DNA from 3 places in the Pseudomonas sp. NPDC077451 genome. Region 1 is predicted to be linked to each of the others. Evidence: riboswitches for the same ligand, from Rfam matches in the RefSeq annotation. Region 1 holds a riboswitch; each other region holds the start of a gene.
What was found. A riboswitch is a leader RNA that binds a small molecule or an ion and turns the genes downstream of it on or off. The one in region 1 is predicted to bind cobalamin.

Region 1 (11,155 bases):
TTTCTTCCTTCTATCTATTGAAGAAGCGCGACCTGGGCTTCGCCCGTCGTTCGTTCGCCATCGCCGCAGTGTTCGGTCTGGCTTCTACCATCTCGGTGATCATCCTCGGCGACGAGTCTGGCTATGAGATTGGCGACGTGCAGAAGGTCAAGCTGGCGGCGATCGAGGCCGAGTGGGAAACCCACCCGGCACCGGCCGGCTTCACCCTGTTCGGGTTGCCCAATCAGGAGGAACAGCGAACCGACTACGAGGTGAAGATTCCCTACGCGTTGGGGCTGATCGCCACTCGTTCGGTGGACGAGGAGGTAAAGGGCATCAAGCAGCTGATCGCCGAGCATGAGCTGCGCATCCGCAACGGCATGCTTGCCTACGAGCGCCTGCAGGTGCTGCGTAGCGGCGACAAGGCGGCCGAAGCCATCGCCGCGTTCAATGAGGTCAAGCAGGACCTGGGTTACGGGCTGCTGCTGAAGAAGTACACCGCCGATGTGGTCGATGCCAGCGAGGAGCAGATCGGCCTGGCCGCACTGGATACCATCCCCGATGTGTTCAGCCTGTTCTGGACCTTCCGCGCCATGGTCCTGGCGGGCTTCCTCATGTTGCTGCTGTTTGGTCTGGCCAGCTGGGCTTCGATCAAGCGCAATGCCGAGAACAGGCCTTGGCTGCTCAAGTTCGCCTTGTTCAGCCTGCCGCTGCCATGGATCGCAGCTCAAACCGGCTGGTACGTCGCCGAGCATGGTCGTCAGCCCTGGTCGATCGCCGAACTGCTGCCGACGCACCTGTCCGCCTCGACCTTGGCGGCGGGAGATATCTGGGGTTCGCTGGTAGCGCTGGTGGCTTTCTACACGCTGCTGCTGGTGGTGGAAATGTTCCTCATGATCCGCTTCGCCCGCCTCGGGCCAAGCAGCCTGCACACCGGCCGCTATCACTTCGAGCTCGAAGCAGCCGCCGCAAACCACATGCGCAAGCTGCGCGACGCCGTTGCCGTGCCGAAAGCTGCCAAAGACGCGCCCACCGAACCGACCGCCGTGTGAGGTAAACGAGATGTTCGATTACGAGGTTCTCAAGCTCATCTGGTGGGTGCTGATTGGCGTATTGCTGATCGGCTTCGCCCTGACCGATGGTTTCGACATGGGCGCCATGGCGCTGATGCCCTTTGTCGGCAAGACCGACAACGAGCGTCGCGTGGCGATCAATACCATTGCGCCCCATTGGGATGGCAACCAGGTGTGGTTCATCACCGCTGGCGGCGCGCTGTTCGCAGCCTGGCCGATGGTCTACGCAGTGGCGTTTTCCGGGCTTTACTGGGCAATGCTGCTGGTGCTCTTCGCGTTGTTCTGCCGGCCGGTGGGCTTCGACTACCGTAGCAAGGTGGAAGACCCGCGCTGGCGCAGTGCCTGGGACTGGGCCCTGTTCGTCGGAGGCGCGGTGCCAGCATTGGTGTTCGGTGTGGCCTTCGGCAACCTGTTTCTCGGCCTGCCGTTCCAGCTCGACGAGCTGATGCGGTCCAGTTATCACGGCTCGTTCTTCGAATTGCTCAACCCCTTCGCGCTGCTTTGCGGCATCGTCAGCCTGAGCATGCTCTGCGCCCATGGCGGTGCCTGGCTGATGATGCGCACTGAAGGTGCATTGGGCGAGCGCTCGCGTCTGGCTACCCGCTTGTGTGCGCTGGTATTTCTGGTTGGCTTCGTCGGGGCGGGCCTGTGGCTGGCGTTCGGCATTCAAGGCTTTAACCAGTTGTCGGTCACGGATCCGGGGGCGGCGCTCAATCCCCTGCTGGACAAGCAGGTGATGCAGAACAACGCGGGTTGGCTCGGCAACTACAGCCGTTACCCCAGCACTCAGATCGCACCAATCGCCGGAATCATCGGCGCGCTGATAGCGCTGCTAGGCGTTCGTCGCAACAGCGGCGGGGTGAGCTTCCTCGGTACCAGTCTGATGATTGTCGGCAGCATCTGCACTGCGGGCTTTGCCTTGTTTCCCTTCGTCTTCCCGTCAAGCCTCGATCCGGCGTCCAGCCTCACCCTGTGGGACGCCGTATCGAGCTACAAGACGCTGGGCATCATGTTCGTCGTGGTCTGCATCTTCGTGCCGCTGATTCTCTGCTACACGCTGTGGAGCTATATCCGCATGTGGGGCCGACTCAACGATCAGACCATCGAAGCCAACCCGCACGGTTTGTACTGAACCCCTGGCTTGGCGCCAGCGCGCCTGGCTCTGACGTCCCAACGGAGAAATCATCATGTGGTACTTCACCTGGATTCTCGGCGTACTGCTGGCTTGTAGCTTCGGCATCATCAGCGCGCTCTGGTTCGAAGCGACCCAAGACCTCGATGCGGAGCCAGGCCGTGATCGGCTCGGTCAATAGCATCCTCTACCGCAGGCCCGGCTGCGTGCTCTCGCTGCTGCTGGCCGCGCCGCTGGCCCTGCTGTTGCTGATTCACCCTGCGGCGATGCTCGACGGAGCAGGTGGATATGACCATTCGCGGCTGATGCTGGTGATGTGGGGCATATCGGCGGGCTTCATTCATGGCGTCGGCTTCGTGCCGCAGCATTGGCTTTGGCGCCTGCTGTTCCATCCAGCCGCCGCCTGGCTGCTGATGGGGCTTGGCTACCTGATCCTGTGGCGGGCGCAGCAGTAGCGCGGCTGGCCGATCTGCCGCGGCGGCACAGTTCTTTGCAACCGGTTCGGCTTATTCAGAGGAGCAATACGTGAACGCAACCGTTGAGCCCACTCCTTACCAGCAACTGGGCGGCGATACGCCGCTACGCCAGCTGGTCGACCGCTTCTATGACGTCATGCTCAGCGAACCCGGCGTCGAGACAGTGCGCGACATGCACGGCGCGGATACCACTCAGATCCGCGAGCGGCTCTTCGACTTTCTCTCCGGATGGCTGGGCGGACCTTCCCGCTTCATTGAGAAGCACGGCCATCCGCGGCTGCGAATGCGACATCGCTTTTTCCAGATAGGTGAGGCCGAGCGCGACCAGTGGATGCTGTGCATGCGCCAAGCATTGGCAGATATCACCATGGACGCCACCCTGAGGGTTCGCCTCGAGCAGGCGATCATGCAAATGGCCGAGATGCTGCGCAATGATGCGCCACGTACTTGCGATGGTGGCGGCTTCGGCTGCTCGGCCTCGACGCCTGGAGGCGAGCGCTGTGGGCGTTGAACAGCGGGACGATCATGGCTGAACGTTGGGATATCAGGTTGCGCCTGTTGCACTGGGCCGTCGCCGTGACCGCGATGTTCCAGCAGTTCAGCAGCTTGTGGATGTCCGATCCTGGCAGCCAATACCTGTTTCCCTGGCATCGGTTGGTCGGCATGCTGGCGGCACTGATTGTGCTGCTGTTCTGGCTTTACAGCTATGCCGTGTACGACCTGCAGCGCTTGTTCCCGTGGGGGCGCGAAGGCCGCCGGATGGTGTTGCGCGAGGGTTTAGACCTGGTGCACGGCAAGTTGCCGCAAAGCGGCCCGCGTCGCGGGCTTTCCAGCTTCGTGCATGGGCTGGGCCTGCTGGCGCTCAGTGGCTGTGCAGCGACGGGTATGGTTTTGTTCGCGATGATCCCTCCGGGGCACGTCGGCCCACCAGCCGACGGTTTGGCGTTCACACGCTACACCTTGCAGCATAAATTCTTCGGCCAGCTGCTCTGGTACTACTGGTATGGCCACGTAATGTTCGCTGTGGTCCACCAACTCAGAGGCGATAACCTGTTAGGGGCGATCTTCGGGTTGTGCCGTGAAAACCGCCGCCGCGGACGATCAACTGTGAGTTGAAGTGCAGGCCGCGCAGACGTTTTGCCGCAGTTAGTCGGTCACATTTTCCGCAATAGAATTTGCTCATCGGAACGATGGCAGGCATAGTCTCGCCACTTTCGACTTCCCGGCCTGTCAGTGCTATGCGCCAACGCCTCGCACCCCTGTTGCCCTTTGCTCTGATCACGTTGTTGACGGCCTGTGCCATGCAGCCGGAGCAAACCGAAAGTCCGCTGCTGACGCAGCGCTTTCAATTCGATTTCCCGATTGAAACGTCGGAGGCGGATGCCGACCCTGAAGCGGTAACAGCCGAACCCACCGAGCAGCAACTTCCTGAGTTCGCCGACGACCAGAGCTACGAGTTGCCGGCTCTAGCCGACAGTTTGCTTGAGCGCGGTTTCACGCTGGTGGGCACCCCGTACCGCTATGGTGGTAGCTCCAGAAAAACTGGCTTTGATTGCAGCGGCTTCGTCAGCTTCCTGTTTCGCAAGGAGGCTGGCATCGAGCTGCCACGCTCGACCCGCGAAATGATCAATCTGGACGCGCCGAAGATCAAACGCAGCGAGTTGGAGCCGGGCGATGTGGTCTTCTTCAATAACCGCGGGCGCGGCCAGGTCAGCCACGCCGGCATCTACATTGGCGGCGACCGGTTCATTCACTCGTCCAGCAGTCGCAGCGGCGGCGTTCGCGTCGATAGCCTTGATGACAAGTACTGGCGTTCCAGCTTCATGCAGGCCAAGCGTGTCCTGGCGCTCGCCCATAACTCAAGCGCCATCCCCACTCATCACTGAGTGTTGAGATAGGCCCGCATCAGGCTTGCATCCACTTCCGCATGCCGGCAGAGTGATGGCTCATTTGCCTGGACTGCTCTGCCATGCCTTCTCTGGCTCGTTCTACAGCTGTTCTGCTGGCCGCGATGCTGCTTGCTGCTTGTTCCAGCCAAGCACCGGTCGAGCCCATCGTCGCCGCGCCTTCACCACCACCCCAACAGTTTCCCGGCACAGCTGAGGAGGTTTTGTTCTCCGCTTTGGGTCTGGTCGGTACGCCGTATCGCTACGGCGGCAACACCCCGGATGGCGGCTTCGATTGCAGCGGTCTGATCAACTATGTCTACCGAGGCGCGGCCGGTGTCGCTTTGCCACGTACGACTCGCGAGATGAACGCCATGCGGGGCGCCACTATCAGGCGTAATGACTTGAAAGCGGGTGATCTGCTGTTCTTTGCCACCAGCGGCGGGCGCCATGTCAGCCACGCGGCCATCTATGTCGGCGAAGGACGTTTCGTCCATGCGCCCTCAACCGGCGGAACGGTACGTCTGGACAGTCTTTCCAACGGTTACTGGCAGAAGAACTACCTCAGCGCCAAGCGCGTGCTCGACAGTGAGCGTCTCGCACAAAATCCGTAACGCTGGCTGGAGCTGAACATGACAGGCGCGGCCACTTTTCTGCTTGGGGCTGCGACTGTGGAATCTTTCGATGGCACCTCTCCTGCGTTTGCCTGACCCACCTGAAGCGTGCGAGCTGTGCCTACGTCAGACGCCTTTGACCCGCCATCACCTGATTCCCAAGGCGTTACATGGCAAAAGCTACGTACGCAAACGCTTCGGGCGCGAAGAGCGAATCACCGCAACACTCTGGGTCTGCCGGCCCTGTCATAACCAGATTCATCGCCTGTTCAGCGAGAAGGAGCTGGCGCTCCGCTATAACAGCCGCGACGCATTATTAGCCGATCCAGGCCTGCGCACCTTTGTGGACTGGCTGTCGACCAAGCCGGCCGGGTTCGTGCCGCGCCATTAGTTTCGACAGTGTCTGGGTCAGTGCGTCGGAATAATTCGAAATACTCTCCGGTTTGACATTTGCCAGGTGTCGAGTTGTCGCACTTTGGCTATGATCGGCGCCCCAACTTCTCGGGTGCGCATCCTGCGCACAGACCGTTCCCCTTATGCTCTAGGTGCCCCATGCCTGAAATACTTCAGTATGTGCTGATCGGCCTTGCCGTGGCCGCTCTGCTCGGTGTCGTTCTTGAAGAAATCACCCACATCAACAAAGCCAAGGTCACGCTGTTCTTTGGAACCTTTGCTTGGATGTTGCTGTTCATTTTTTCCCCAGAAGGCGCCGAGCGCGATCTGGTTCTGGAAAGCCTCAACGAGAACATTGCCGAAATCGCCGGGCTGTGGATATTCCTCGTCGCCGCGATGACCTTCGTTGCCTATCTGAACAAGAAAGGGTTGATTGAAAACCTGATCTATCTGGTCCTGCCAAAACAAATCAGCGAACGGCAGCTGCTGTTCCTGACCGCGACGTTCTGCTTCGTGTTTTCCTCGTTGGCGGACAACATTACCGCCACGCTGGTATCGATCACGCTGATCATGTCGCTCAAGCTCAGCGCCGAAAAGACGATCAAATACGCGGCGCTGGTCGTGTTTGCGGTGAACTCGGGTGGCGTGGCGCTGATCACTGGTGACGTAACCACCTTGATGATCTTCCTTGCCGGGAAAGTACAGATTCTGCAACTGCTGCTGTTGGCGCTTCCGGCGTTCCTGGCGGTGATGCTGCTGGCGGCGATGCTCTCGCTGGGCATGAACGGTCAGGTGGTGGTGGAAAGCCATCGCACCGATGTCCGCCGGGTTGATATTGCCATCGCACTGATTTTCCTTGGCACCATTTTGTGCACCATCGCTGGTAACTTCTTCTTCCAGATACCGCCCGTGCTGACCTTCCTGACCGGCTTGTCGATTATGTTTCTGGTGGCGCGCTTCTTCAGCGATGACATTGAAACCGATCCGATTCTGGAATACGTGCGCCAAGTCGAATTCGAGACCCTGCTGTTCTTCCTCGGCATCCTGCTGTTGGTCGGCATGCTCAAGGAAATCAATGTGCTCGATGGGTTGGTGCAAATCTACGATCAGGTGCCTGCAGTGGTGGCCAACTACCTGATGGGCATCTTGTCTGCTGCGATCGACAACGTACCCCTGACCGCTGCACTGCTGAAGTCCGGGCTCGAGATGGGGATTGCCGAGTGGATGGTACTGACCTATGCAGTCGGCGTGGGCGGTTCGCTGCTGGTCATCGGGTCCGCGGCGGGCATTGTGGCCATGAGTAAGGTGCCGGGGCTGACCTTCGGTAGCTATCTCAAGTACAGCCTGTATCTGTTCATCGCATTCAATCTTGGCTTCGCTGGCGTCTATCTGACCGGCCTGGTAGTGGCGGGCTCGCTGGGCTGAGTCGCGCTTGGGCGCGGTCGCTCATAGCCGTTGGGTGAGCTGCCGCGCTTACCAGTGCAGGTTGAAGTGCGAGCCGAGCACGAATTGATCATCGAGCAGGTCCCAGCGTTCGACGCAGACCTTCTTGTCGGCGCCAGGGTGCAGCTTCATGCGATTGAACGAGTTCGGCGATGTACCACGGACTCGTGATGACAGGGTGGTTCCGGCCTGAACCATCCAGATCTCCCGTGACAACGCGGTGTACTGCTTGGACAACGGCAATACATAGGGCAGGTGAATGTGCCCGCCCATAACCAGGTCCAATCCTTCATCGGCCCAGCGGTGCAGCGCAGCATCGGCGTTGTGCTGCAGATTGCTCAGATCGCTCAGCACCATCGCGCCGAAAGGCTGGTGCGCCACGACAATACGCACTTTGTTCGGATCGCTCTGCTTGAGCCGCCGCGTCACGGCCTGCACTTGCTCGTCCGTCACCAGCCCATCCTTGTGCCGTCGCGGGTGGGTAGTGTTGAGACCCATCACCAACACCTCGTCATTCTCGAAGGTTGGCTCCAAATCCTCACCGAAGTGGCGACGGTAGTTGCGGTAAGGCATGAGGAAGCGAGCAAAGACGTTGTACAGCGGGATGTCATGGTTACCCGGAATCACCAGTGTTTCCGGGATGCCGTGACCATGCAAGCGCTGGACGAAGGCCTGGGCGTCGGCGAACTGTCCGGCCTTGGCGCGCTGCGTGATGTCGCCGGAAAAGATCAGCAGATCCGCGCCATGCTCGCGCACGTGGTCTTCCATGGCTTGCACGACGGCGGCCTCTTCGGTGCCGAAGTGGGTGTCGGAAATCTGCACGATGCTGGTCATGGGTGGGCGTCTTCTCGTCTGGTGTGCGTGACGGGTGGCATTGTTGCATTCGAAGCCATTCGGCGCCCGGCGTTCCGGTAAATCGCAGGCAGCGGTATCGAAACGTGTTGCGGCGTTGGCCCTGATCGCTTTCGGTTGCGCTGTGCAGGGCCTTGGACTAACCTCCGCGCTGCTTCAGGTGCCCCCTGGCTAAAAGCCAATGGGTGAAACAGGGAAGCCGGTTCATTCGATGAAGATTCCGGCGCTGCCCCCGCAACGGTAGGCGAGACAGGACACCGCTCACAGCCACTGTGCCACAGGCATGGGAAGGCCGCGGTTCCGGGATGCAAGGCATCCGCTCGCAAGCCCGGAGACCGGCCTGTCGCATTCCACGGCAGGGCGGCGGGCGCTGATCGGGGTGCGGCTGCTTGCACCTGCGCTCCTTTCGCATTCTCCGTCTGCCCTTATCGACTGATGTCGTGCGGCGGGCACGACGGAGACCTGGACTTGATCTGCAAGACCCTCAACACCTCAGCGGCGTGCCTGCTGCTTGGCTATGTTTCGCTTTCCCATGCTCAGCCGGTCCAACCGCTGAACCTCAACGACCAGGTGGTTACAGCCACGCGCACCGAGCAGGCGCTCAGCCGTATTGCTTCCACCAGCGTCATTACTCGCGAACAGATTGTACGCAGCCAGGCGCAGAGCGTTTCCGAGCTGCTGCGCGGCCTCGCGGGCGTCAATGTGGCCGCCAACGGCGGCCGTGGCAAGACTTCGGCCGTCTATGTACGTGGCACCAGCAGCCAGCATCTGCTGGTTTTGGTCGATGGGGTGAAAATCGGTTCGGCCACATCAGGCGGTGCATCGCTGGAGAACATTCCGGTCGAGCAAATCGAGCGTATTGAACTGGTCCGCGGCCCTCGTTCCAGCCTGTACGGTTCGGAAGCGGTAGGCGGCGTCATGCAGATCTTCACGCGGCGTGGAGAGGGCGAAGGGTTCAAGCCCTATTTTTCCGCTGGCGCGGGCAGCCGCTCCAGCTTCGACGGTACCGCTGGCATATCCGGTAGCCAGGGTGCCGGATGGTTCAATCTCGGCGTGGCGAGCGCGTCAACCGACGGTATCAATTCAAGGGCCTATCGGCCGTCAGCACCACGCTCCTACGAACCCGATGCGGACGGCTATCGCGAGCTGTCCGGTGCCTTGCGAGGTGGATATCGCTTCGACAATGGATTGGAGCTGGACGGCAGTTGGCTGCACGTCGACACCCACAGTGACTACGACTCTCGGTCTACCTCAGGTGCGACAGGTCGCTTCGCCTATAGCGACGGAAGCCAGCAAGTCATCGGTGGCCGGGCACGATTCAAGCCGCTCGAACCGTGGTTGGTGACGCTGCAGGCCGGTCACAGCGAAGACAACACTGACAACTTCCGCGACGGTCGTTTCTATTCTCGCTTTGACACCAAGCGTGATTCTTTCAATTGGCAGAACGACTTCAGTGTGGCCGACGACCAGTTGCTCACCCTGGGTTTTGATTACCAGCAAGACCGCATCGACGTCACGGACGACTATGCAGTGGACGCCCGCGATAACAAGGGCGCCTACCTGCAGTATCAGGGCCGCTTCGGCCGCCACGGCTTGTTGGCTGGCCTGCGTCGCGATGACAACGAGCAGTTCGGGAACCATGACACCGGCAATCTCGGCTGGAGCTATGACCTGCGCGACAACCTGATGCTGAGCGCGTCATACGGCACGGCTTTCAAGGCGCCCACTTTCAATGATCTCTATGCACCAGACACCGGCTTCACGGCTGGCAATCCTGACCTGCTGCCGGAAGAGTCGCAAAGCTATGAGCTGGGCCTGAAGGGTGAACAGCAATGGGGCGAGTGGAGCCTCAACGCGTTCGAAAACCAGATTGAGGATCTGATTGTCTGGACGGGAAGCAGTCCCATGCAGCCCCAGAACGTCGACGTGGCGCGTATTCGCGGGATCGAAGGCGTTGTCGGCACCGAGCTGCTGGGCTGGGATGTCGTCAGCTCGGTGACCTTCCTCGACCCGCAGGATCGCAGCAAGGCCAATCACGGGCATTTGCTGCCGCGTCGCGCCAAACGGACGCTGAATGTCGACCTGGACCGTGCCATTGGGCGCTTTGCTGTCGGCACGACGCTGTACGCCGCAAGCGAGCGTTTCGACAAATCCAGCAACACCGAAGCCGAGCGCTTGCCCGGCTATGCCCTGGTCGATCTGCGTGGCGAATACCGTCTCGATGATGCCTGGCGACTGCAGGCAAAACTGAGCAACCTGTTCGACCGCGATTACGAAACCGCCCAGACCTACGAACAGCCCGGCCGCGCGATCCATTTCACGGTTCGCTACCAGGCACTTTAATCGCGCTTCGGCGCTTCGCCCCAAGGAGAACACCGATGATCAAATTGTCCCCTGGAGCCCAACTGGCTGTCGGTATTGCGTTGGTCGCACTGATGGCCATGACCCGTGGCCAGCACTTCGCTTCGGTCAACCTGCCAAGCGCCTCTTGGGCGGTGTTCTTCCTCGCGGGCGTGCTGTTGTCGCCGCGCTGGGTGTTTCCGGCTTTGTTCGTCGAGGCGTCGCTGCTGGATTTCGCCGCCATCGAATGGCAGGGCGTGAGCAGCTACTGCATGTCACCGGCGTACTGGATGCTGGTGCCTGCCTACGGCTCGCTGTGGTTCGGCGGACGGATGTATGCGCGGTTGCACCGTGACCACCTGAGTAGCCTGGCATTGCTGGCGGGCGTCGTGGTGCTCAGTGCCTTCGTGTGCTACCTGTTTTCGGGCGGCGGTTTTCTGTTTTTCTCCGGCCGCTATCCAGACCCGAGCCTGGCGCAGCTGGCCGAGCGCATTGGCGTCTACTACCCGCGCTACCTGGGTAACTTGGCGTTGTATGTGGGGACCGCAGCGGTCCTGTTCGCCGGCCTGCGTGCTTGGAGCGCACAGCGTGAAGGCGCTCGCGCATGAATGAGTTCAGCGCACGCGATGATCGCCATAAGGCACGGATGCAACGCAAGAAGGCAGTCGTCGACGAGAAGATCGCCGAAGCGCAGGACGAGTACGGCCTGCTGCTGGTGCACACCGGTAACGGCAAGGGCAAGAGCAGCTCGGCGTTCGGCATGGTCGCCCGCGCACTCGGCCATGGCATCAAGGTGGGCGTGGTTCAGTTCATCAAGGGCGCGGCCAGTACCGGCGAAGAACGCTTTTTTCGTCGCTTTCCTGATGAGGTCCGCTACCACGTGATGGGGGAAGGCTTCACCTGGGAAACCCAGGACCGCCAGCGTGACATCGCCAAGGCAAAGGAGGCGTGGAACGTCGCCGCGCAG
Region 2 (9,295 bases), on a different contig from region 1:
TGCACGGGGGATTCGCACCTGTCACTGCTTGCCGAGGTCGCTGGCCAGCTGCCCGAGAACTATCCCAGCCTGCGGCTGGCGAGCCCGGCGCAGTTGGGCAACAACGCGTCGATCGACTTTTATGTCGAGCAGGTGTTGCAGCACGCCAAGGTCATCCTGATTTCCGTGCACGGTGGCGTCAGTTACTGGCGCTACGGGATCGAGCGGCTGGTGGAGCTGGGCCAGCGCGGCGCTACCGTCATCATGGTCCCGGGCGATGACTGTGCCGATCCCGAACTGAGCGAGCTCGGCAATGTGCCGACCGAGGATAGCCACCGGCTGTGGCAGTTCCTGCGCCAGGGCGGTGTCGACAACGCGCGGCAGTTCTATCACTGCATCGCCAGCCGCTGGTTGGGCCGTGACTACCCCTGGCATGAGCCTGAGGCGCTGGCTCGGGTGGCGATCTATCACCCGCATCATCCATCCGCGACGCTGGCTGACTGGCAGCGCGACTGGCGCGCGGATGCACCGGTGGTTGGCCTGATCTTCTATCGCACCCAGGTGCAGGCGGCGAACACCGGCTTTATCGATACCTTCTGCGAGAGGCTGACGGCCCAAGGGCTTAACCCCTTGCCCATCGCAGTTGCGAGCCTGAAGGAGGCGGCTTGTCTGACGCAGGTCGAAACCTGGCTGGAGCAGAGCGGCGCCGCGGTGATCATCAATACCACGGGCTTCGCCCAGTCCAGCCCGGATGCGCCAAACCTGCGGCCGTTTCGGCTGGACGTGCCGGTGCTGCAGGCCATCTGCGCGCTGGACAATCATGAACAGTGGCAGGCCAATGCCCAGGGTCTGGGCTCGCGTGACCTGGCGATGCATGTCGTGTTGCCGGAGCTGGACGGCCGGCTGATCACCCGACCCATCAGCTTCAAGGGCCTGGCGTGGCGCAGCGAGCGCAGCCAGAGCGACGTGATCTGCTACCAGCCGCATCTGCCGGGCATGGACCACGTGGCAGAGCTGGCCTGGCGCTGGACCCGGCTGGCGCGACTGTCGAACAGTGACAAGCGCGTCGCCCTTATCCTGGCCAACTACCCCACACGAGATGGCCGCATCGGCAACGGTGTAGGGCTGGATACCCCGGCCGCTGCGCTGAACATTCTCCGTGCGCTGCAGGCGCAGGGGTATCCGGTTGCCGATCTGCCTGACAGCGGCACCGCGCTGATCCATGAGCTGCTCGGTGGCGTCACCAACGACCTCGATAACCTCGACCTGCGGCCTTGTGCCCAGAGCCTGGCCCTGGAGGAGTACCGAGCGTTCTTCGATCAGCTACCGGCTGCCAACCAGCAGGCGGTGATCGAACGCTGGGGCACGCCAGAGCAGGACCCGATGTTTCGTGCCGGCCGGCTGATGATCGCCGGGCTGCGTTTCGGTTCGACCTTTGTCGGCATACAACCGGCGCGCGGTTATCAGCTCGACGCGGCCGCCATGTACCACGACCCCGATCTGGTGCCACCGCACGGCTACCTCGCGTTCTATGGCTGGCTGCGTACGCGCTACGCCGCCGACGCGGTGATCCACGTCGGCAAGCACGGCAACCTCGAGTGGCTACCGGGCAAGAGCGTAGGCCTCTCCGACTGCTGCTGGCCGGACGTGGTGCTCGGCCCGCTGCCGAATATCTATCCCTTCATCGTCAATGACCCAGGCGAAGGCGCCCAGGCCAAGCGGCGTACCCAGGCGGTGATCATCGACCACCTGATGCCGCCGCTGACCCGCGCCGAAAGTTACGGCCCGCTGCGCGACATCGAACGATTGGCCGATGAGTACTACGAAGCTAGCCAGCTCGACCTGCGCCGTGCGACGGAACTGCGCAGCGAGATCCTGGCCCTGGTACGCGCGGCCAACCTCGACCGCGAGCTTGGGCTGCAGCTCAGCGACGATCCGAACAGCTGGCTGCCGCAGCTCGATGCCTACCTCTGCGACCTGAAAGAGTCGCAGATCCGCGATGGCCTGCATGTATTCGGCGAGTCGCCTGGTGGGCAATTGCGGCGCGACACCCTGCTTGCGCTGCTGCGTATTCCGCGTGGTGACGGGCAGGGCGCCAATGCAAGTCTGCTGCGCGCTCTGGCCGATGATCTGGCCCTGGGCTTCGATCCCATCGACTGCGACATGGCGGCGCCCTGGCACGGGCCGCGTCCGGACCCCTTGGCACACTGCGACGCTAGCCTCTGGCGCACCGCAGGCGATACCCGTGAGCGGCTGGAGCTGCTGGCGCTGGAGATGATCGAAAGCGAATCCGCAGGTGTCGGGCCCGCCAGTCGTGACGTGGTGCAGCAGCTGCGAGGCCGGATCGCGCCATTGCTCGACAGCTGTGGGAGCAAAGAAATGGCCGGCTTGCTAGCCGCGTTGCAGGGCCGTTTCGTCCCTGCTGGCCCCAGCGGCGCGCCGAGCCGGGGACGTATCGATGTGCTGCCGACGGGGCGTAACTTCTACACCGTCGATGTGCGCAACCTGCCGACGCCTACGGCCTGGCGAATCGGCGTGCAGGCGACCGAGCGGCTGCTCGAACGGCACATGCAGGATCACGGTGATTATCTGCGCCAACTTGGCCTGTCCATGTGGGGCACCGCGACCATGCGCACCGGTGGCGACGATATCGCCCAGGCCATGGCGCTGCTGGGCGTGCGACCGGTCTGGCAATCAGGCAGTGGCCGTCTGGAGCGCTTCGATATCGTGCCGCTCGAAGAGCTGGGTCGGCCGCGGGTGGATGTGACGCTGCGGGTTTCCGGCTTTTTCCGCGATGCCTTCAGCAACCTGATCCGCGTGTTCGACGAGGCGGTGCAGGCGGTGGCCGATCTCGACGAACCAGAGGATATGAACCCGCTGTCAGCGCGAGTCTGGCGCGAATCGCTCGAACTTGAAGACGGCGGCCTCGATGAGCCGGAAGCGCGGCGCCAGGCCGGCTGGCGAATCTTCGGCTCGATGCCGGGTGCTTACGGCGCGGGTGTGCAGAACGTCATCGAAGACCGCCGCTGGCAAAGCCGCGAGGACCTCGCCGAGGTGTACCTGAACTGGGGCGGCTATGCCTATGGCAAGGACGACGAAGGCGTACCGGCGCGAGCGCGTTTCGCCGAGCGGTTGCAGCAGGTGCAGGCCGTGCTGCTGAACCAAGACAACCGCGAACACGACATTCTCGATTCCAACGACTACTACCAGTTCCAGGGCGGCATGCTGGCCGCCGCCGAAACGCTGCGCAGCGGATCGGTGGCGAGTTACCACGGAGACAACAGCCAGCCGGATAACCCGAAAATCCGCAGCCTGAAAGAAGAGCTGGGCAGGGTGGTGCGTTCGCGTGCGGCGAACCCCAAGTGGATCGCCGGCATGAAGCGCCACGGCTACAAGGGCGCGTTCGAACTGGCTGCCACGGTGGACTACCTGTTCGCCTTCGACGCCACCACCGAACTGATCGACGATCACCAGTACGCGCTATTGGCCGATGCCTATGCACTGGACGGCGACACCCGCGAGTTCATCCAGCAGCATAATCCTGAGGCGCTGAAAGACATTCTCGAGCGCCTGCTGGAAGCCCAGCAGCGCGGGCTCTGGGAGGAGCCCGGCGACTATCGGGAAGCGTTGGAAAACCTGCTGATCGACAGTGAGGAATCATGAGTCCCGGCATTTCCTTTGAATCACTGGAATGGGTTAGCCGCAAGTCTCGGTCGTTCTATGCCTGCATGATATCGACGTGGCGTAACCCGCCATCGGTGCAGCACGTGCCATCGCGTGGTGGGTTACGCGGCGCGTCACGATCGCTTGCGTATCGCTGTCCCGAGTTCTGCGCCGCTAACCCACCCTACATATTCCTCTTTGCCCCTACGGATGCCTGCCATGCCCGATAGTCACTTTCCCCTGGCCGCCGTGGTGGGTGCCGATGATCTGAAGTTGGCCCTGTGTCTGGCCGCGATCGATCCGGCGATTGGCGGGGTGTTGATCGAAGGGCCTCGCGGCATGGCCAAATCGACCCTGGCGCGCGGGCTGGCGGACCTGCTGCCGAGCGGCCAGTTCGTCACCTTGCCGCTGGGCGCCAGTGAGGAGCGCATCGTCGGCTCGCTGGACCTCGACGCCGCGCTGGGTGAGGGCCGCGCCGAGTTTTCTCCGGGTTTGCTGGCCAAGGCCAACGGCGGTGTGCTCTATGTCGATGAGGTCAATCTGCTGCCGGACCATCTGGTCGACCTGTTGCTCGACGCAGCCTCCAGCGGCGTCAATCACGTCGAACGTGACGGCGTGTCCCATCGCCACGCGTCGCGCTTCGTCCTTATCGGCACCATGAACAGCGAGGAAGGCGAGCTGCGTCCGCAGCTGCTCGACCGTTTCGGCTTGAACGTTGCGCTCGACGCCCAGCCGCAGCCCGCTCAGCGAGCGGAAATCGTGCGCCGGCGGCTGGGTTTCGATGCCGACCCCGATGGATTCTTGTCGAGCTGGTCGGTTGAGCAGGAGGCGTTGCGAACGCGCTGTCAGAGCGCTCGGACACTCTTGCTGGACATCCCGCTGGACGATGCCGCACTGGAGCAGATCAGTCAGCGCTGCTTTGCAGCTCAGGTCGATGGTTTGCGCGCGGATCTGGTCTGGCTGCGCGCGGCCCGTGCTCATGCGGCCTGGCGCGCCTCGGCTCGAATCGAGGATGAAGATATCGAGGCCGTCGCCGGTTTCGTGTTGCGCCATCGTCAGCGGCAAGCGACTCCTCCATCGACTGCCCCGCAATCACCGCCCCCACGCGAGGCCGACCAGCCCGGCGCGCCTCGGCAGCAAAACGAGGGCGCGGGTGACTGGGGGCAGTTGCCGGCCCAGGCACAGCCCGTTGGCGCTCGTCGAGAGCCGCCGCAATGGCCAAAAAAGTCCTGAGCATCCGCCCACCCAGCGCCCGCGGCGCGGATGCACGAGCAGCACCGGGCAGCCTTAACGGTGGTCGGCAGGGCGCCGCTCGCAGTGGTGCCGCGGGACGGATCGACTGGGCAGCCACCTTTTTGCTCAACGGGCGACCGCACCGCCGTGAAGATTTGGTGATGCGCCCCCGCAGCCTCCGGGCAAGCGAGCTGTGGCTGGTCATCGTCGATGCTTCGGGCTCGACGCGTCGACACGGCGCGCTGAGCAAGGCCAAGGGGCTGCTCGGTGAAGTCTTCGAGCAGGCCCGGCGTCAACGTGTCCGTCTGGCTCTGATGCAAGCCAACGGAACGCGCGCCGACTGGGTGTGGCCGGGTCGCAAGGTTTCAACTGCACAGCAGCAATGGCTGGCTGATCTTGGTGCCGGAGGCGGTACGCCCTTGCTGGACGCACTGCAGCAGGCGGCCGATTGGCAGACGCGTCGACAACGTCTGAAGCCCGCCGAGCAGCATCGGCTGCTGATCCTCACGGATGGCCGGCTGCGTGACGCGGGAGCCCTGGATCCAAGCCGCTGTCCGGCCCTGCTGGTGGATATCGAGAGTTCGCCGATTCGCCTAGGCCGCGCACGGCAATTGGCCGAACAACTGGGCGCGGAGTATCGACACATCGATACGCTCGCGACCCTGAATCACCCTATCTAAACGACAAACCTTTAGCGCAATGGAGCCTAACCCCGTGAAGACCCTGTTGATCATTGGCATTGGCGCAGGCGATCCCGATTTCCTGACGGTACAGGCGATCAAGGCGCTGAACCGCGTCGACGTGTTTTTCCTGATGGACAAGGGCGCCTCGAAGGATTCGCTTATCCACCTGCGCAAGCACATCTGCGAGCGCTTCATCGAACAGCCGGGGTATCGCTTCGTCGAAGCCGAATGCCCCGAGCGCGTTCGAGGTGTCGCCGACTACCGGGCCTCCGTTGTCGATCTCAATCAGGACAAGCAGCGGGTGTTCGAGCAGATGGTTCACCATGAGCTGGCCGAGGGTGAGGTGGGCGGCTTCCTGGTCTGGGGTGATCCTGCGCTGTATGACAGCACGCTGCGTATCGTCGAGGACATCGTGCAAGCCAGCCCGGAGCCGATCACCTACGAGGTGATTCCCGGCATCACCAGTCTGCAGGCGCTAGCGGCCCGGCATAAGGTCTGCTTCAACAGCATCGGCCAGGCTTTTCAGGTCATGCCGGCCCGGCGTTTGGCCGAGGGCTTTCCTGAGGGGCTGGATAGCGTGCTGGTGATGCTCGATGCGCGGGACACCTATTGCCTGTTCGTCGATCAGGAGATGGATATTTACTGGGGCGCATACGTGGGCACTGCGGATGAGGTGCTGATTGCGGGAAAGGTAGGGGAGGTTGCGGAGGAGATTCGCAGCACCCGCGCCGAGTTGCGCGAGCGGCATGGCTGGATCATGGACAGCTATCTGCTGCGTCGCCGCAGCGCTGACGAGGCTTGAACGTCAGCGCCGGGCGAGCCTTGATCAGGCGGTTGCGAGGGTTTTGACCGTGGTGAAGCGGCTGATCAGCGGGTTGTCCGCGTTGCGCTTGAGCGTGCGCACCACCAGGCAGGTAAACAGCGGCTCGAGCAATACCAGCGGCAGGTAGGACACAGCGAACAACGCCCAATTCTGCAGCGGCGTGGGTTCGTTACCCAGCGACAGCCAGAAACCGACCATCAGCACCACGCCGCCATAGAAGGCCGCGTCGAACTTGACGACTTCGGCCCAGCGAATAACGCGCCCGCCTTCAGCGAAGAAGTGCCGGCCAAGCAGGCCATGGGCGGCGATCAGCGGCAGGATCAGCGACAGCGAGTTGACTGCCAGGTGCACCAGATCGGTCGGTTCGAACAGCAGCCCTTGCAACAGCAGGCCAATGGCGAAGCCGAACAGCGTCGGCACGAATCCGAAAATCACGTACACCGCCGACGCACCCACGAAGTGCAGCTCCGAGGCGCCAACCGGCATGTGAAAGACCTCCATGAATATGGAGAAGAACAGCGCGGCGAGCAGGGTCTTGATCCAGATATCCGGCCGCCACATCAGCTTGGGCAGGAACACTGCCAATGTGGAAACGGCAGCAGCGTTGGCAAAGACGATTTTTGCGGCGTTGAGTACGCCAGGTTCGATATGCATCGTTCTCCCTCCGAGGGATGCGAGTTGAAAGGCGCCGGTATCGGCACGCTGATGGCAGGTCTCCTGGCTCGCGGGTCGTCGTGCACCTGCGTCTTCCCAGCCGATCAGGCCAGTGACTTCATTGCAGGTGAACTCGCCGTTCACAGTTGCGGGGGCAGCGCAGGAATAGCCTGTGGGCGTACCTGCTTCCCTCTTGCCTCTGCCTTTGGGGCAGAACCATCAAGCGCCGCTAGGGTAATGGGTTTGCTTGTATTGAGCACGTCTAAAACGCGGGCTCGGTTCAGGAGGCCGGATAGCTTCTGGGGGTGTAAACCCAGTCGCCTCCGTCTGGTTTGGCGAACCGGCAGGTCTGCGACGAGCCGATGATGACCAGGGTGCGCATGTCCACCTGCTCGGGCGTGAGCTCTCCCAGGCTGGTTACCGTCAGTGCTTCGGCTGGACGGCCTATGTCGCGGCCCAGCACCACCAAGGTTTCCGGAGCGCGCTGTCGACGGATGATCTCCAGGGCCCGGCCGAGCTGCCAGGGTCGCGCCTTGGAAATGGGGTTGTAGAAGGCCATGACCAGATCGGCCGCTGCCGCATGCTCCAGGCGCTTTTCAATCATGGCCCAGGGCTTGAGATTGTCCGATAGCGAGAGCATGCAGAAATCGTGGCCAAGCGGCGCGCCGGCTTTGGCGGCGGTGGCAAGCGCCGCCGAAACCCCTGGTAGCACTTGCAGATTCACTGCGTGCCAACGTGGGTCGCTTGAAGCGTGGAGCGCTTCCAGTACCGCGGCCGCCATGGCAAACACGCCGGGGTCACCGGAGGAAATCACCACCACCCGCCGGCCGCTGGCAGCGAGCTCGAAGGCGTGGGCTGCACGCTGCAGCTCCTCGCGGTTGTCGCTGCTGTGGCTGACCTGGCCTGGCCTTAGCGGGCCGGCCATCTTTATATAGGTTTCGTAACCGAGCAGGTCCTGCGCCTCGTCCAGTGCCTGCCGCGCCGCAGGCACCATGAACTCGGGTGCGCCGGGCCCGAGGCCGATCACCGTCAGCGAGCCGCGTGGCTGACCGATCTTCTCTATGTCGATGGGCTCATCTGCCAGTAACAGTTGTGCGCGCTGGCTGCGGCTGTGCTGCGGCGGCAGCTGCTTGATGTCATCGCTGAAGCGGATCGGCAGGCCCAGCTGGTTGGCGGTGTACTGCACATCGGCGTCGGTCATGAGGTCGAGCGGAGCGATGAGGCAGGCGAGGCTGTGCAGAGAAACGCCGGACTCATCGATCAGTCGGTGCACCTCGGCATCCAGCGCCGGGCCCCCGTGTTCGACATGGATCGCAACCTGCTTGGGGTGGATGCAGAGGGTAGACGCGTCTTCCTGCCTGAGCGGGCTGACGGTCACCCGGTGTTGCGCGTGCGGGTCGAGCGGCAGGCTGAGTTCATCCAGCCAGGGCGCCGGGCCTTCGACGCGCACCGGCGCGCCCGCCAGCAGATCACTGACAAAGCGTTTGCCTTGGTCCAGATCCGCCAGCACATAACCGGGGGGCGGGGAGAGCAAGCAGGCGCCGAAGCGCAGCTCGCCGCTGGTGGTGATGGCCGGGCTGACCTCCAGCACAGTGGCGATCTCCCGTGCCATCCGGTTTACGCCTGCCAGGCCGCCGAGCAAGGGCACCACGGCGCTGCCATCTTCACCAACCACCAGTACCGGAGGCTCGTTGCCCTTGTCGCCGAGTACTGGCGCGAGGCTGCGAATGACGATGCCTGCCGCGCACAGCGCGATGATCGGCGTGTTGGCTCGATACAGATCGCGCAGATGCTCGCCGAAGTTTTCGTACGTGGCATCGACCTCGGTCGTTCGGCCTCGGAGCCCGTGGACCTGCGCCTCAGGGTAAAGGCGCTGTATCCGCCTGCCTGTTTCGAGGGCGGAGGCGCCGAGTACGACGATGGCGGGTGCTGGGGTGGCGGGGCCGGGCATAGTGCATCCGTAAATCAGGGGAGACGGGTGAATGAGGAGGGCTTAGCCGCGCCACTTCTCGCCGGGGACGAGGATCATCGAAAAATAGGGGGACGACATCGGTTCCACCTCATCCAACGGGACGATCTTCTGATTGGCCATGGTGGCCCGTTCGACATAGTGCGCGCGCTTTTCCAGCCCGAGCTCCTGCAGCACACGGCGGACTTTTTCGAAGTTGCGCCCGAGCTTCATGATCACCGCTGCTTCGGCATCGCGCAGGCGTTGCTTGAGCTCCGCCTCCGGCAGCACGCCGGACAGCACGGACAGGCT
Region 3 (8,427 bases), on a different contig from region 1:
CACGTAACGCGACGCCGCGCGAATCAGCGAGTTGGCTGTCAGGCCCGGCGCACCATAGGCCGTCGCCTCGGCGCCGCCAGCGCGCACCCGGTCGAGCAGCAGATCGAAGTCGCCATCTCCCGAGGCCAGTACAACTTCGTCGACTTGCCCCACCACGTCCAGCACGTCGATGGTGATTCCAACATCCCAGTCGCCCTTGGCCGAGCCGTCGCTGCGTTGGATATACGGTTTTAACTTCACCGTGAAGCCGAGGTTGCGCAGGATCTGCTGGAACTGCTGCTGCTTGGCATCCCCCCGATCGATGGCATAGGCATAGGCCTCTACGATCTCGCCGCGCTCGCTGACCTCGGCCCACAACGCGGAGTAGTTGAAATGGCAGCCGTGAGCCTGGCGCACCGTGTAGTAAAGGTTCTGCACGTCGGCAAACAAGGCGATCTTCTTCACGCGATGACCTGAGCGGAGGAATGGCCAGCCAGTATGGACTGCGATAGCGCGGCTGTCGCCGGCCGGTCGTTTGGGCTCATCAGGCCATTGAAAACGACGTTGGCAATGCTTCGTAAAAACAGTCTGGATCGCCAGCCCGGTCAAATGATTTAGAACACTACCCTCTGCGTCTTCGGCTGCTTTGACTCGCGATGGTCGTTGCACCTCGTCTTGCCTGCCTCGCCTACTTTTTCCAACGGCCTGCTAAAGTGCGCGCCTGGTTTTTCCCACGAGTTGCCGCCCTGCGATGAATGTCCTGTCCATCCTCCGTGACGCCTGGTTCTTCTACTCGCGCAATTTGCTGTCCATTGCACGCCTCTGCCTGCCGCTGATTCTGCTGGAGAGCCTCGCCCGCCTGGCCATCGACCATCTGTTCGGCAAAGGTGCCATGCCGGCACAGGAGCTGCTGATCGGACTCGTCTTCTACCCGCTGTATATCGCCGCTTTGATCCTGTTCCTCGATGCGCGCAGCCGCGGTCATGCACCGCCGCTGCGCGAGGTGATGATGCGTGCATTGCCGCTATGGCCGTCGATGGCGGTACTGGCCGGGCTGGGCACCTTGCTGATCATGCTCGGCGCCTCGCTGTTCGTGCTGCCGGGGCTGTGGATCATGGTCAAGATCGCCTTTGCCGAATACCTGCTGGTGATGCGCGGCTTGAGTCCGCTGGCGGCACTGAGGGAAAGCTTCCTGCAGACCCGTGGACATTTTCTGCTGATTCTCGGCTGCATCCTCGTCGTGCTGGTGCCGCTGTGGCTTCTGGAAGCCTGGGTGGCCGCACAGTTCTGGGCGGGTGAGACAGCGCCTGGAGCGCTCGCCGTGGTGGTCGACAGTGTGGTTGGGCTGGTGCAGCTGTTGGCGACGGTGGTGCTGTTCCGCTGCTTCATGCTTTGCAGCGAACCGGGCGGCGATCAGAAGCAATAACGTTGATCGGCAAGGCGGCAGACCCCGATTTGACGAACTAGGCTTGGTCTCCACCCGTCAAGGAGGCCGCACCGATGACCGACCAGAACCCCAGCATCCTGTCCCACGTATCCCTCGGCAGCAATCGCTTCGATGAAGCCGCTGCCTTCTACGATCAGATCCTCAGCACGCTCGGGTGTAAGCGCATCATGGCCCATCCGGGCGCGATCGCCTGGGGGCGTGAATACCCTGAGTTCTGGCTGCAAACGCCGATCGATGGCCAACCAGCCAGCATCGGGAACGGCACCCATATCGGTTTCTTCGCAGCGGACAAGGCCTCGGTCGATGCGTTTCATCGCGCCGCGTTGGCTGCCGGCGCCACGGATGAAGGCGCACCCGGCCCGCGTGAAGAATATGGCGAGCCCTACTACGGCTGCTTCGTGCGCGACCTGGACGGCCACAAGATCGAGGCCGCTTATTGGGACATGAAGCTGGCTCAAGAGCTCTACAGCGACGCGCCGACCGCCTAGCCCGCGCCGGATGAAGTCCGAGCACCGGCCAGCCGCGGCAACAGCAGGTGCTCGAAGGTGCGTGGGAAGCAGCGCGCCACCAGCCGAGCCCGCCAGTCGAGGTTCGACAGCACCAGCAACCGTCGCCGCTTCAACGCGCCTTGATAGATGGATTCCGCCACGTCCTGCGGCGACGCCACGCGCCCCACCGTCAAAACCGGCTGTGGCGCGGTAGAGCCATCGCCAATCAATACGTTCTTGCGCAGATCCGTCGCGGTGTACCCCGGACACACCAGCATCACGTTGACACCGGTATCGGTCAGCTCGCTGCGTAGGGTTTCGAACAACCCATGCAGCGCATGTTTGCTGGCGTTGTAGGCGCCGCGGTCTGGCACCGGCGCGTATTGCGAGAGTGAACTGAGCACGATGATCTGTCCTTCACGGGCGACCAGGCTCGGCAAGGCCGCCTGTGTGCAATGCAACGCGCCGTAAAAGTTGACCGCCATGATCCGTTCGAACACCGCCAGGCTGGTGTCGGCGACCCGGCTGCGATGGGTAATACCCGCATTGTTGATCAGCACGTCGATACCGCCGAAGCGCTCCACCACCAGCGCAATGGCCTGCTGCACCGCAGCGGCATCCGACACATCGCAGCGCAGCCCTAGCGCGTCAGCGTTGTGATGGTCTGTAAGGTGCTGTACCAGCCCGTCAATGGCGTTCTGATCGAGGTCGAAGATCACGACCCTGGCACCGGCCTGGGCCATCCGCTCGGCCAGCGCACGGCCGATGCCGGCACAGCCGCCGGTAATCAGCACCACTTTGCGATCAAACACCTTGCTGGTGAATACCTTGCGATACATAGACCTCTCCATCGAGTCATCCGGGTAATCGACCCCGATAGGCACGGTACGCTCTAGCCTCAGCATAGCCAGCCTGTTTTCTATCTGCTGAGGCATGGTCGCGGCGCTGGTGTGTCGGTGCTCAAATGTCCATTCTGGACAGCCGGGCGCGTGGCGACCATGCTTTGCCTACGCGCGAACCACAAGGGGCAGTGAATTACCTTGAAGCGATTATTCTGGATACCGATTGCAGCGGCTCTGGCGGGGCCTTGCGTTGCCTCGTCCGAGGCGCCGAGAACCCTGACCGTCGGTTACTACGATTTTCCCCCAGCCATCTACAGCGATGCCCAAGGGCGCCCAAGCGGCCCCCTGGTCGATCTCACTCGGCGCGTACTCGCCCACGCAGGTTTTCAGGCGCAATTCCGCGGCCTGCCGAGTGCCCGGCTGTACGCAGCCCTGCAGAACGGCACTGTCGATATCTGGCCCGGCGCGCCGGGCAAACCTGAGTTGCAAGCCGACACCCTGGAGGGTCGGGAAACCCTCGCCCAAATCAGCCTCAACCTCTATCACCGGCCCGACACCCCACGCCCGACCATGCCAAGCAGCCTGCGGAAACGCGGCGTCATCATCATTGGTGGCTACAACTACTGGCCACAGGTGAACCAGATGCTGCACGACCCGCAGCTGCAGATTCGCCTACACCGGACGGCCACCCATACCTCAGCATTGGAGATGTTGAAACACCGCCGTGCGGACTATCTGCTCGACTACGAGGTTCCGGTGAGCCAGGCCCTGAATCGCCTCGGCATGGAGGCGCTTCCCCATGTGGAGCTGCATAAGGTCGCCATTCGCTTCATCGTGTCCCGCCACACTGAAGACAGCCAGGCGGTCGTCGATTCACTGGACCGAGCCTATGCCGAGATGTCAGCAGCCGGTGAAGACCTCGACCTACCGGAGGAGTAGCGGCGTTCCAGGGCGCAGGCCGCTCGCCAAGGCAATACCGCGCATTCCAACCTTTGCCGAGCGTTTCTCAGGCCCTGCCCGGTGATCAAGGCGCCTCGCCTGGTTACTGATTCGGCATCAGCAACTCGGGCACCTCACGCCCGCCGACGAACAGCTCGTCGACCAGGCGCGTCACCTCCGCCTCGTTGCGCACGCGGTACCACTTGCCCGCCGGATAGACGCTCAGCGTCGGGCCCTGATCGCAGGGAAACTGACACTGGGTGCGGGTGATGTGCACGCCGCCCTCGCACTCGAGCTTGCCCGCAGCCTTGAGCTTTTCCCGCAGCCCTTTCCAGAGCGGCAACGCACCGCGACGGGTGCAGCGTGGACCATTGCACAGCAGCACACGATGCTCATGCAGCGGGATCTTCGACCAGGCGTGCACGGCTGGAAGCGGTGCAACTTCAGTGCACGGCAGGTGCAGCTCCGTTCGCTCGATCAGGGCGCAGGCCGCTTCGACGGGCAGCGCCTCCGCAGTACCGATCGCGCTGGCTACGAAGATGCGATCAGCACCCTCGAATTGCATGAGTTCGCTGCGCAGCCAGTCGAGATGGGCACTGCTGCTCTGCGGCTCAAGGTCGATCACCAGAAGCGGTCGAGCGCTTTCACGGACCGCCTGCCAAAGCGGGCCGTAGCCCGAACCCGTATCGATCACATCCCGCAGTGCTTGCTCGCCGCGCAGCGTGGCCAGACGCGCCCTGAATACCTCGGCGAAAGAACCTGCGGACAGATCGGGGCCGGCGAACAGGACCCGTGCGTAGGGTGAAACAGCGGTAGTCATTGGCTCTCTCCTTAGCGGCGCGCAGTCTAGCAGCGACGGCCGAAGGTGAGCGATCAGGCGGTAGCACCACCGGTGATGACGCCAAGAGCCATGAGCGCTGTTTGTAGATCATCCCGGCGCATGAATTCCCGGGTTACCGCCGGGAGCATCGGCCGGCGCAGCAGCAACACCGGCAGGCCTCGCTCGCGAGCCACCTGCAGTTTCGGTTCGGTGGAATCGCCGCCGCTGTTTTTGCTGATCAACACATCGCAGTCCAACCGCTCGAACAGCTGACGCTCGGCTTCAAGGCTGAAGGGGCCGCGGTCGCCGATGATCTCGGCGCGATCAGCGGCCGGCTGAGCATCCAGGCAACGCACCGTCCAGTGCTGGTGTTCTGGGGTCTCGTGTAGGTGCGCCAGCGGCTCGCGCCCGAGCGTGAAGAAGGGCCGGCGGAAGTCGCTCATGGCCGCGATCAGCTCATCCCAGTCATCCACTTCGCGCCAATCATCTCCGCTACCGGCCTGCCAGACAGGTCGTCGCAAGGCCCAGCATGGAATTCCTGCCTGTTCCGCCGCGATTGCTGCGTTAGTGCTGATCTGCGCCGCGTAGGGGTGCGTAACATCGACCAGCAATTCGATACGTTCCGCCGCGATGAAGGCTGCCAGCCCTTGCGCACCGCCAAAGCCGCCGACGCGGACCTGGCATTTGAGGTCGTCGGGCACGCGGCCCAGGCCGGCGAGACTGTAGACATGCGGTGGACCGAGGCTCCGCGCAAGGCGCAAAGCATCGCCCGTACCGCCGAGCAGCAGGATGCGAATCATCGCGGCTTCTCGACCTGCAGCAGCATGATCGGCAACGCCCCACGCCAGGTGTCGAAACCGCCTAGCGGCTGCGCATGCGCCACGGATATCCGGGTCAACTCGCCGCCAATGCGTTCACGCCAGCTCATCAGCAGCGCCTCGCTCTGCAGGGTCACCGCATTGGCGAGCAACCGCCCACCGGGCTTCAGGCTGGCCCAGCAATGCTCCATCACACCCGCAACCGTGACGCCGCCGCCGATGAAGATCGCATCCGGCTCGGGGAGGTCTGCCAATGCCTCCGGTGCGTGACCGGCCACCAATTTCAATGCGGTAACCCCAAGCGCGTCGCGGTTATGTTCGATATGGGCCTGACGCCCCGCATCGGCCTCTACCGCGATGGCGCGGCAACTGGGATGAGCACGCATCCATTCGATGCCGATAGAGCCGCAGCCGGCGCCGACATCCCACAGCAGTTCGCCGGGCATGGGTGCGAGGCGGGCCAGGGTCAGCGCCCGCACGTCCCGTTTGGTCAGCTGGCCGTCGTGTCGGTAGAGGTGATCGGCAAGACCGGGTGTGAGCGGCAGGCACTGGGCATCCGCGTCGGGCATGCATTCGACGGCCAGCAGATTCAGATCGGCGATGGCATCGAAGGACCATTCCGTGGCGAGTGAGTCCAGGCGGCGTTCCTTTGCTCCGCCCAGATGCTCAAGCGCGGTCAAACGGCTTGCGCCGAAACCGCGGCTCGCCAGCAACTGCGCCACCTGCGCGGGGCTCGTTCCGTCATTGCACAGGATCAACAGGCGGGCACCGGGAAACATCCGGGCGTTCAGCGCCGCGAGCGGCCTCGCGACCAGGGAAACGACCTCCGTCTCCTGTAATGGCCAGCCAAGGCGCGCCGCCGCCAGAGATACGGACGACGGCGCTGAAAACACGCGCATCTCAGCGGCATCCAGTTGTCGCGCCAAGGTGGCGCCGATGCCATAGAACATCGGATCGCCGCTTGCCAATACGCACAGCGGGGTGCCCCGGCGTGACAGGACCGGGTCAAGACTGAACGGGCTCGGCCAGCGTTCTCCCCGGCCCTGCAGATTGTCGGACAACAGCGCCAGCTGCCGATCACCGCCGATGATGCGTGTTGCCTCATCGAGCGCCTGTCGAGCCGCTTCGCCGAGCCCGGCCCAGCCGTCTTCGCCGATACCCACCACCGTCAACCAGGGCGTCATCCCGCCTCTCCATCACTATGCCAAGCCTTCGTCAGGCGACAGGCTTGGCTGTCGCGTCGTCGGGCAAAGCGGGCATAATAGCGCCTTCGTCGGTGCCCGCCGCGACTACGCCAAGGGCCTAAGAGGGAATACGGAGCGATCTCATGATCGTGACCGAGCTGCCCCCGCAACTGTAAACAGCGAATCCTCCGCACGCATGCCACTGGGAAACCGGGAAGGCCGCGGATGATGATGACCTGTCAGCCAGGAGACCTGCCGACGACGCTGGTCGCGAGTGCCAACATCGGGCGGGGTGTACCGATGCCAACGGAGTTCACCGAACTCTGCCGGTCTGGTCGCCGCGTCTTTAGTTTCAGGTGACACCGTGCGCGACCATGCCTCCCATGACTGAACTGCCCGTTCCACGCCCCAGCGCGTGCCCTGGCCTGCTGCGCATCGTGCAGGCGCTGGATGGTGGCATCTGCCGAATCAAGCTACCCGGCGGCGTTCTTGCCGCGAATCAGGCGCGCGTGATCGCCGAAGCAGCTCAGCACCATGCCAGTGGCGTGCTCGAGCTGACCAACCGCAGCAACCTGCAGATTCGCGGCGTACGGGCCGAATCGGAGCAAGACCTAATCCGCGCACTGCTGGACGCGAGTCTTGGCCCGTCGGTGGCCGATGCCGACGACGTACGCAATCTCATGCTGAGCCCCGCTGCAGGCCTGGATCGCCAGCAGCACATGGACACCCGGCCACTGGCCGAAGACTTGCTGGCCCTGCTACAGGACAACCGAGCGCTGCACGCCTTGTCCGCCAAGTTCGCCATTCAGCTCGATGGCGGCGAAAGCCTGTGCATGCTGGAGCACGCCCATGACCTCTGGCTGCGCGCCCTTCCCGGCACCCCGCAGCAGCTGGTGTTCGGGCTGGCGGGCTATCCGACCGGCAAGCCTATCGGCATGGTCGCTGCGACCGACGCCGTGCAGCTGGTCGAGGCGATGCTGCTGACCTTTCTCGAGTGCGCTGGCCCGGAGCAGAGCCGCATGCGCCAGCTGCTCGAATGCATCCCGGCCGAGGAGCTATTGCGTCGGGTACAGGCACGCCTGCCCACTGCTCTTTCGCCCGTGCCGGCCAATTGGCAGCGGCAAACCCCGGCGGCAGACGCGCCTTTTGGCATCGTCGCGCAACGCCAGCGAGGGCTGGCGATTGTTGCGGCCAGCGCGCCGCTGGGGCGGATCGATGCCGGACAGCTTCACGCCGTGACCGAGCTGGCCCAGCGGCACGGGGACGGCAGCCTGCGACTCACGCCATGGCAGAGCCTGCTGATTCCAAACGTGCAGATCCACGAGGCGGACAACGTGCTCGCAGCCCTCAGGCAAGTCGGGTTGCTTACCTATAGAGCCGCCCCCCTGGCCAACCTGATTGCCTGCACCGGTTCTGCCGGCTGCGCGCGCGGGCTGGCCGACACCAAGCACGACGCTCTGGAGTTGGCGGCCTGCCTGCAACAGCACGGCGCGCACCCGCACGTACACCTCAGCGGTTGCTCGCGCTCCTGCGCGGCTGCGCATGTCGCGCCTTACACGCTGCTTGCAGTCGGCGACGGCCGCTATCAGCTCTACGAGCGCGCCGCGAATGTGGCCGGTTTCGGCCAACCACTGGCACCCCCCATGAACATCGACCAAGCGGGCGCCTGGCTCGCCCAGCACCACGCAACGGGACGCACCCATGCTTGATTACATCCGCGACGGTCAGGAAATCTACCGGCGCTCCTTCGCCACCATTCGTGCAGAAGCCGATCTCAGCGCGATTCCGCCTGACATGGAAAAGCTCGCCGTGCGGGTGATCCACGCCTGCGGAATGGTCGACATCGTCAGCGATCTCGCCTTCTCTCCAGGCGCCGGGGCGGCCGGCCGTGCCGCGCTGCAGGCCGGCGC

Region 2: another riboswitch for cobalamin. It lies ahead of ACIGHL_RS12625 (energy-coupling factor ABC transporter permease); the one in region 1 lies ahead of btuB (TonB-dependent vitamin B12 receptor).
Region 3: another riboswitch for cobalamin. It lies ahead of cobG (precorrin-3B synthase); the one in region 1 lies ahead of btuB (TonB-dependent vitamin B12 receptor).

The regions. Positions count from the first base shown of each region.
Region 1 is NZ_JBITVX010000001.1:443,954-455,108, forward strand. Features, by position in the region: gene ACIGHL_RS02065 (cytochrome ubiquinol oxidase subunit I) at 1-1,031, shown strand, start outside; gene cydB (cytochrome d ubiquinol oxidase subunit II) at 1,042-2,184, shown strand; gene cydX (cytochrome bd-I oxidase subunit CydX) at 2,240-2,365, shown strand; gene ACIGHL_RS02080 (cyd operon YbgE family protein) at 2,346-2,639, shown strand; gene ACIGHL_RS02085 (group II truncated hemoglobin) at 2,710-3,171, shown strand; gene ACIGHL_RS02090 (cytochrome b/b6 domain-containing protein) at 3,186-3,776, shown strand; gene ACIGHL_RS02095 (C40 family peptidase) at 3,899-4,546, shown strand; gene ACIGHL_RS02100 (C40 family peptidase) at 4,630-5,160, shown strand; gene ACIGHL_RS02105 (hypothetical protein) at 5,231-5,551, shown strand; gene nhaD (sodium:proton antiporter NhaD) at 5,713-6,978, shown strand; gene ACIGHL_RS02115 (metallophosphoesterase family protein) at 7,027-7,830, opposite strand; cobalamin riboswitch at 7,990-8,206, shown strand; gene btuB (TonB-dependent vitamin B12 receptor) at 8,284-10,191, shown strand; gene ACIGHL_RS02125 (hypothetical protein) at 10,227-10,796, shown strand; gene cobO (cob(I)yrinic acid a,c-diamide adenosyltransferase) at 10,793-11,155, shown strand, end outside.
Region 2 is NZ_JBITVX010000006.1:272,706-282,000, forward strand. Features, by position in the region: gene cobN (cobaltochelatase subunit CobN) at 1-3,642, shown strand, start outside; gene ACIGHL_RS12610 (magnesium chelatase ATPase subunit I) at 3,862-4,875, shown strand; gene ACIGHL_RS12615 (vWA domain-containing protein) at 4,857-5,555, shown strand; gene cobF (precorrin-6A synthase (deacetylating)) at 5,590-6,360, shown strand; gene ACIGHL_RS12625 (energy-coupling factor ABC transporter permease) at 6,385-7,035, opposite strand; cobalamin riboswitch at 7,072-7,270, opposite strand; gene cobJ (precorrin-3B C(17)-methyltransferase) at 7,316-8,986, opposite strand; gene ACIGHL_RS12635 (precorrin-2 C(20)-methyltransferase) at 9,029-9,295, opposite strand, start outside.
Region 3 is NZ_JBITVX010000006.1:282,898-291,324, reverse strand. Features, by position in the region: gene ACIGHL_RS12685 (NYN domain-containing protein) at 1-444, opposite strand, end outside; gene ACIGHL_RS12680 (YciC family protein) at 731-1,405, shown strand; gene ACIGHL_RS12675 (VOC family protein) at 1,480-1,914, shown strand; gene ACIGHL_RS12670 (SDR family oxidoreductase) at 1,911-2,753, opposite strand; gene ACIGHL_RS12665 (substrate-binding periplasmic protein) at 2,955-3,695, shown strand; gene ACIGHL_RS12660 ((2Fe-2S) ferredoxin domain-containing protein) at 3,799-4,515, opposite strand; gene ACIGHL_RS12655 (cobalt-precorrin-6A reductase) at 4,569-5,315, opposite strand; gene cbiE (precorrin-6y C5,15-methyltransferase (decarboxylating) subunit CbiE) at 5,312-6,517, opposite strand; cobalamin riboswitch at 6,591-6,791, shown strand; gene cobG (precorrin-3B synthase) at 6,892-8,226, shown strand; gene ACIGHL_RS12640 (precorrin-8X methylmutase) at 8,219-8,427, shown strand, end outside.